Cupriavidus necator N-1: one gene and its partner. The protein of the gene in region 1 binds, or shares a complex with, the protein of each later gene. Links are inferred from orthologs where the notes say so. Each region holds a gene or a part of one and is shown in the gene's direction. Other genes may lie near its edges.

Evidence for each region.
Region 2: the proteins of holA (region 1) and CNE_RS11195 are in contact, whole or in part, in a cryo-EM structure (PDB 8GIZ), measured with the Escherichia coli proteins. The link is inferred for Cupriavidus necator N-1 from one-to-one orthologs.

The regions. Positions count from the first base shown.
Region 1 is NC_015726.1:3,219,224-3,222,502, reverse strand. Bases 301-3,269 are described here. They hold holA (DNA polymerase III subunit delta), read left to right. Parts: upstream 301-1,240; coding sequence 1,241-2,299; downstream 2,300-3,269. Other genes in these bases: CNE_RS15095 (glutamate-5-semialdehyde dehydrogenase), read left to right, coding at 2,388-3,269; CNE_RS15105 (LPS-assembly lipoprotein LptE), read left to right, coding at 718-1,233; leuS (leucine--tRNA ligase), read left to right, coding at 301-683. Also shown: more of leuS, read left to right, coding at 1-300; more of CNE_RS15095, read left to right, coding at 3,270-3,279. UniProt on the Escherichia coli protein: Part of the beta sliding clamp loading complex, which hydrolyzes ATP to load the beta clamp onto primed DNA to form the DNA replication pre-initiation complex.
Region 2 is NC_015726.1:2,379,541-2,382,870, reverse strand. The notes cover bases 302-3,321. They hold CNE_RS11195 (DNA polymerase III subunit gamma/tau), read left to right. Parts: upstream 302-653; coding sequence 654-2,990; downstream 2,991-3,321. Other genes in these bases: CNE_RS11190 (YbaB/EbfC family nucleoid-associated protein), read left to right, coding at 3,060-3,321; CNE_RS11200 (adenosylcobalamin-dependent ribonucleoside-diphosphate reductase), read left to right, coding at 302-533. Outside these bases: more of CNE_RS11200, read left to right, coding at 1-301; more of CNE_RS11190, read left to right, coding at 3,322-3,330. UniProt on the Escherichia coli protein: Part of the beta sliding clamp loading complex, which hydrolyzes ATP to load the beta clamp onto primed DNA to form the DNA replication pre-initiation complex.

The DNA.
Region 1 (3,279 bases):
CGCAGGCGCTGATCGACCAGTACGGCGCCGACACCGCGCGCCTCTTTGTGATGTTCGCCGCGCCGCCGGAGCAGCAGCTGGAATGGAGCGGCTCGGGCGTGGAGGGCGCCTCGCGCTTCCTGCGCCGCGTGTGGAACTACGGCTATGCCAATGCCGCGGCCATCCGCGACGGCGCCGGCGGCACGCCGACTGCCGATGACGCCGAGCTGCGCCGCGAGATCCACGGCGTGCTCAAGCAGGCCAACTACGACTACCAGCGCATCCAGTACAACACCGTGGTGTCCGCCACGATGAAGATGCTGAACGCGCTGGACGACGCCAAGACCGCTTCGCCGGCCGCGCGCCGCGAGTGCTTCGGCATCCTGCTGCGCGTGCTGTACCCGGTGGTGCCGCACGTCACCCACGGCCTGTGGGACCAGCTGGGCTACGCCGCCGAAGCCGGCGACCTGCTCGACGCCCCGTGGCCGCAGGTCGATGAAGCCGCGCTGGTGCGCAGCGAGATCGAACTGGTGCTGCAGATCAACGGCAAGGTGCGCGGCAGCATCACCGTGCCCGCCGACGCCGACCGCGCCGCCATCGAGGCAACCGCCGCCGCCAGCGAGACCGTGGCCAAGTTCGCCGAGGGCAAGGCGCCGAAGAAGATCGTGGTGGTGCCCGGCCGCCTGGTCAACGTGGTGTTGTAAGCTGGTCTCGGAACCTGACAAGGAATCGCCAAGAATGAAGCGACTGAACATGGGGCGCCGCAAGGTGCTCGCGGCAATGCTGGCAGTGCCGGCAACAGGCCTGCTGGCCGGCTGCGGCTTCCACATGCGCGGCAACTCGGATTTCGCCTTCAAGCGGCTCTATATCGGGATTCCGGCCAATTCGCTGATGGGCGCGGACCTGCGCCGCGCCATCCACGGCGGCTCCGACACCCAGGTGGTGGTCGACCAGAAGGAGGCCGACGCGCTGCTGGACGTGCTGCAGGACACCCGCACCAAGTCGATCTTGTCGATCACCACCACCGGCGTGGTGCGCGAATACCGCCTGACACAGCGCTTCACCTTCCGCCTGCGCGACGCCGCCGGCAAGGAACTGATCCCGCCGTCGCAGCTGGTGCTGACGCGCGACCTGACCTACAACGAAGCCAACACGCTGGCCAAGGACTACGAAGAGCAGCAGCTGTACCGCGACATGCAACGCGATATCGTGCAGCAGCTGATGCGCCGGCTGGCCGCCGTCAAGGCCATCTGATCACGGCATGCAGCTCAAGCTCGACGGGCTCGACGCACACCTGCGGCAGGCGAAGGCCAAGGGCCTGGCGCCGCTGTACGTGGTGCACGGCGACGAACACCTGCTGGTGCTGGAGGCCGTCGACCGCCTGCGCGCCGCGGCGCGCGAAGCCGGCTTCTCCGAGCGCGACGTGCTGGTGGCCGAGCGCGGCTTCCACTGGGGCCAGCTGGTCGAGGCGCAGCAGTCGATGTCGCTATTCGGCGACCGCAAGATCGTTGAACTCCGCATCCCGTCGGGCAAGCCCGGCAAGGACGGCGGCGAGGCGCTGCGCGCCGTGGCCGCCCAGCCGTCGCCCGACGTGGTGCTGCTGGTGACGCTGCCGCGGCTGGATTTTGCCGCGTCCAAGTCGGCCTGGTTCCAGGCGCTGGAAGGCGCCGGCGTGTCGATCAAGGTCGACTCCGTGGACCGCACCCGGCTGCCGGCCTGGGTCGGCGAGCGGCTATCGCTGCAGCAGCAGCGCGTCGAGGGCGGCGAGCCTGGCCGGCGTTCGCTGCAGTTTATCGCCGACAAGGTCGAGGGCAACCTGCTGGCGGCGCACCAGGAAATCCAGAAGCTGGGGCTGTTGTACCCGCCCGGCGAACTCACCTTCGACCAGGTGCACGATGCGGTACTGAACGTGGCCCGCTACGACGTCTTCAAGCTGTCTGAATCGATGCTTTCTGGCGACGTGCCGCGGCTGGTGCGCATGCTCGAAGGGCTGCGCGGCGAGGGCGAGGCCACAGTGCTGGTGCTGTGGGCGCTGACCGAGGAAATTCGCGTATTATCCAAGGTCCGGCAAGGGCTGGCGGCCGGCAAGCCGGCGGGCGTGCTGATGCGCGAGCTGCGCGTCTGGGGCCCGCGCGAGCGGCTGGTGCCGCAGGCCGCGCAGCGCCTGGCGCAGCCAAGGCTGGACGCGGCGCTGGCGCTGGCGGCGCGGCTGGACCGCCAGGTCAAGGGCCTGTCGGACCTGCCGCCACCGGGCGGCAGCCCGCTGCCGGCGGAACCATGGGACGGGCTGCAGCAGCTTGCCCTGATGATCGCGCGCTGAACGCGCAACTCCACAGGTTTGCTTCCCCCGCCGCGTGCGGCGGGGGGACGGAAAACACACTGACGGCCACCACCCCAGGGCCACTGACATGAACGAGCTCGACCTCAACCAATACATGGACCGCGTCGGCCGCCAGGCCCGCGCCGCGTCGCGCGCCATGGCGCGTGCCTCCACGGCCGACAAGAACCGCGCGCTGCTGACCATCGCCGCTGCCATCCGCCGCGATGCCGACAAGCTCAAGGCGGTCAACGCGCGTGACGTTGAACGCGCCCGCGCCAACGGCCAGGACGCCGCCTTTATCGATCGCCTGACGCTGTCGGACAAGGCCATCGCCACCATGGCCGCGGGCCTGGAGCAGATCGCCGCCCTGGCCGACCCGATCGGCGAGATCTCGAACATGAAGTTCCGCCCGACCGGCATCCAGGTCGGCCAGATGCGCGTGCCGCTGGGCGTGATCGGCATCATCTACGAGTCGCGCCCGAACGTGACCATCGACGCCGCGGCGCTGTGCCTGAAGTCGGGCAACGCCACCATCCTGCGCGGCGGTTCCGAAGCAATCGAATCCAACACCGCGCTGGCGGCGCTGGTGGCCGAGGGCCTGTCCGCGGCCGGGCTGCCGTCCGAGGCGGTGCAGGTGATCGAGACTACTGACCGCGCTGCCGTGGGCCGGCTGATCACGATGACCGAATACGTCGACGTGATCGTGCCGCGCGGCGGCAAGAGCCTGATCGCGCGGCTGATGGAAGAAGCGCGCGTGCCGATGATCAAGCACCTGGACGGCATCTGCCACGTCTATATCGACGCCGCTGCCGACCTGGACAAGGCCGTGCGCGTCTGCGACAACGCCAAGACGCAGCGCTATGCGCCGTGCAACACCATGGAGACGCTGCTGGTGTCGCAGGACATCGCCGCCGCCGCGCTGCCGCCGCTGTGCCGCATCTACCAGGAGAAGGGCGTCGAACTGCGCGTGTGCCCGGCCA
Region 2 (3,330 bases), 840 kb from region 1 along the record:
CCGACGGCAAGCCGGTGGAGATCGAGCGTCCGGTGGAGTTCTTCATGCCGGCGGGGCAGCGCAGCGAGGGCCAGCAGTGGATTACCTCCACCATGCGGCTGTTGTCGATGGTGGCGCGCTCGGGCGGCTCGGTGGCCAAGGCGCTGGCGGACATGCGCAACGTGGTGTGGGACAAGGGCACGGTGCGCTACGGCACGCTGGTGCGCCAGGACGGCACCGAGGTGCCGCGCTTCCATGACTCCGAAGTGGCCGCGCTCAGCTACGCGCTGCAGCGCATCCTGATCAAGCGCGGCTTCCTGGATGCCGAGGGCGGCCAGGTGCCGGTAGCGGCGCTGGCCGCCAGGCTGGCCCAGCGCGAGGCTGGGGGGCAGGCGCTGGATGCCGGGGCCGATCTCGCCAGCCAGGCCCGGGCCCCCGGCACCCCCGGTGTCGGCACCGGCAAGCCGTGCCCGGAGTGTGGCGCGCACGCCCTGCACAAGGTCGACGGCTGCGCCAAATGCGCCAATTGCGGCTACGTGGGCGAGTGCGGCTGAGCCCCGCCGCGGGCGGGTTGCGGCCACCGGAGCCGGCCCGCGCGGCGCGTGGCGAATAAAGACCGCGAGGTCGGGGCGGCGGCGGCCGGAGGGGGGCCGCCTTTTGCTACAATCGCCGCCATGAGTTATCAAGTTCTAGCGCGCAAATGGCGCCCCAGGGATTTCACCACGCTGGTCGGCCAGGAGCACGTGGTCCGCGCGCTCACGCACGCGCTGGAACAGCAGCGGCTGCACCATGCCTACCTGTTCACCGGCACGCGCGGGGTCGGCAAGACCACGCTGTCGCGGATCCTGGCCAAGGCCCTGAACTGCATCGGCCCTGACGGCAACGGCGGCATCACCGCCCAGCCGTGCGGGCAGTGCAAGGCCTGCCAGGAGATCGACAGCGGCCGCTTCGTCGACTACATCGAGATGGACGCCGCCTCCAACCGCGGCGTCGACGAGATGGCGCAGTTGCTGGACAAGGCGGTCTACGCCCCGACCTCCGGGCGCTTCAAGGTCTACATGATCGACGAAGTGCACATGCTGACCAACCACGCCTTCAACGCCATGCTGAAGACGCTGGAGGAGCCACCCGGGCACGTCAAGTTCATCCTCGCCACCACCGATCCGCAGAAGATCCCGGTCACGGTGCTGTCGCGCTGCCTGCAGTTCAACCTCAAGCAGATGCCGCCGGGGCATATCGTCTCGCACCTGGACCATATCCTGGCGCAGGAAGGCATTGCCCACGACGGCAACGCGCTGCGGCTACTGGCCCAGGCCGCGCACGGCTCGATGCGCGACGCGCTGTCGCTGACCGACCAAGCCATCGCCTACAGCGCGGGCCAGGTGTCGGAAGACGCGGTGCGCGGCATGCTGGGCGCGATCGACCAGGGCTACCTGGTGCAGCTGCTCGATGCGCTGGCCGCCGAGGACGGCGCCGCCATGCTGGCGATTGCCGATGCCATGGCCGACCGCAGCCTGTCGTTTGCCGGCGCGCTGCAGGACCTGGGCTCGCTGCTGCACAAGGTGGCGCTGGCGCAGGCCGTGCCGGCCTCGGTGCAGGACGAATGGCCCGAAGCCGATGAGGTGCGGCGCCTGGCCGGCGTGTTCGACGCGCAGGAAGTGCAGCTGTTCTACCAGATCGCCAACCTCGGCCGCAGCGAGCTGGCGCTCGCGCCGGACGAGTACGCCGGCTTCACCATGACGCTGCTGCGCATGCTGGCGTTCCGGCCGTCGTCTGAACCCGCCACGACGCAAGGGCAGGGCGGTGGTGCCGCGCCTGCGCGTCAGCGCGGCGCTGCCGTGCTTGAGACCGCCCCGCCCGTTGATACCCGCTATGCGGCGGCTGGTGCCAACGCCGCCGCGCAGGCAAATGCCGGTACTGCGGCGGCGCCTGTCCCTGCCCCTGTGCCCGCACGGGCGGTACTGCCTGCGCCCATGGCCGAAGCTGCGGCAGCGCCTGCCGCAGTTGCTGCATCCCCTGAAGCAGCGCCAGCGCGCCCGGCCGCAGCCGCCGGCAACGGGGCCATGTCGCCCGCCGCCGCCGCGCTGGCCGCTGCCCGCCAGGGTTCCGCTGCTCGTGGTGGCGGCCGCAAGGCGCCGCCGCCGGCCATGCCGCCAGCGCCGGCTGCCGCGCAGCGCCCGCCGGCCCAACCCTTGCGCGCGCCCGGCGCCGCAGCCGTAAGCCGCCCGCCGGCACCGGTTGCGAAGGCGCCCATGCAGCCGCCAGTCCAGTCTCCGGCAGCGCCGGCACGGCCCGCCGCGCAGCCCGCGGCGCGCCAGGCGGAGCCGGAATCCGTGCCGCCCTGGGAGTTGGCGGGTGGCAGCGACGTGCCGCCGTGGGAAGAGCTGCCGCCTGACCTGCCGGTCATAGGCCCCTATGACAGCGATCCTGGCTACCGCGACAGCGGTTTCAACGAACCGGCACCGCCTGCCGCCGCGCCGCGCAACGGCCCGGCCCGGCCGGGCCGGGCACCCGCGCGCGAGGCCGAGCCGGCGCGCGAGGCCGCTCCCGTGCCGTCAGCCACGGCGCCGGCAGAGTCCGCCAAATTCGTCGCCCCGCGACCGCCTGCGGCGGGCGAGGATGGCACCCCGCCGGCCTTCACCGGCGAATGGCCGGTGCTGGCCGCTGGCCTGCCCTTGAAGGGCCTGGCACAGCAGCTGGCCTACCAGAGCGAACTGACCCAGGTGGTCGGGCGCACCTTCCACCTGCGCATCCCGGTCGCGGCCCTGGGCGAGAACGGCGTGTCCGAGCGGCTGCAGCAGGCGCTGTGCGACCACTTTGGCGTGCCGGTGCGCGTGGTCTGCGAGGTGGGCGGGGTTTCCATCACCGCGGCGGCCGCCGATGCCGAGGCGCGCGCCGAGCGCCAGCGCCAGGCCGAGGCAGTGATCGAGGCCGATCCCTTTGTACAGGGCCTGCTGCGCGATTTTGGCGGCCAGATCGTGCCGGGCTCGATCCAGCCGCGCGCCGCCTGATCCGCGGCCTGCGTTTGCTTTACCGAACTACTTTGCCGAATTTCTTACCGAATCCAGGAGCATTCCATCATGATGAAAGGTCAACTCGCCGGGCTGATGAAGCAAGCCCAGCAGATGCAGGAAAACATGAAGAAGATGCAGGAGCAGCTGGCCCTGATCGAGGTCGAGGGCCAGTCCGGCGCCGGTCTCGTCAAGGTGGTCATGACCTGCAAGAACGACGTCAAGCGCGTCACCATCGACCCTAGCCTGCTGGCCGAGGGCGAAGACAAGGACCTGCTGGAAGACCTGGTCGCCGCCGCCTTCAATGACGCCGTGCGCAAGGCCGAAGCCACCTCGCAGG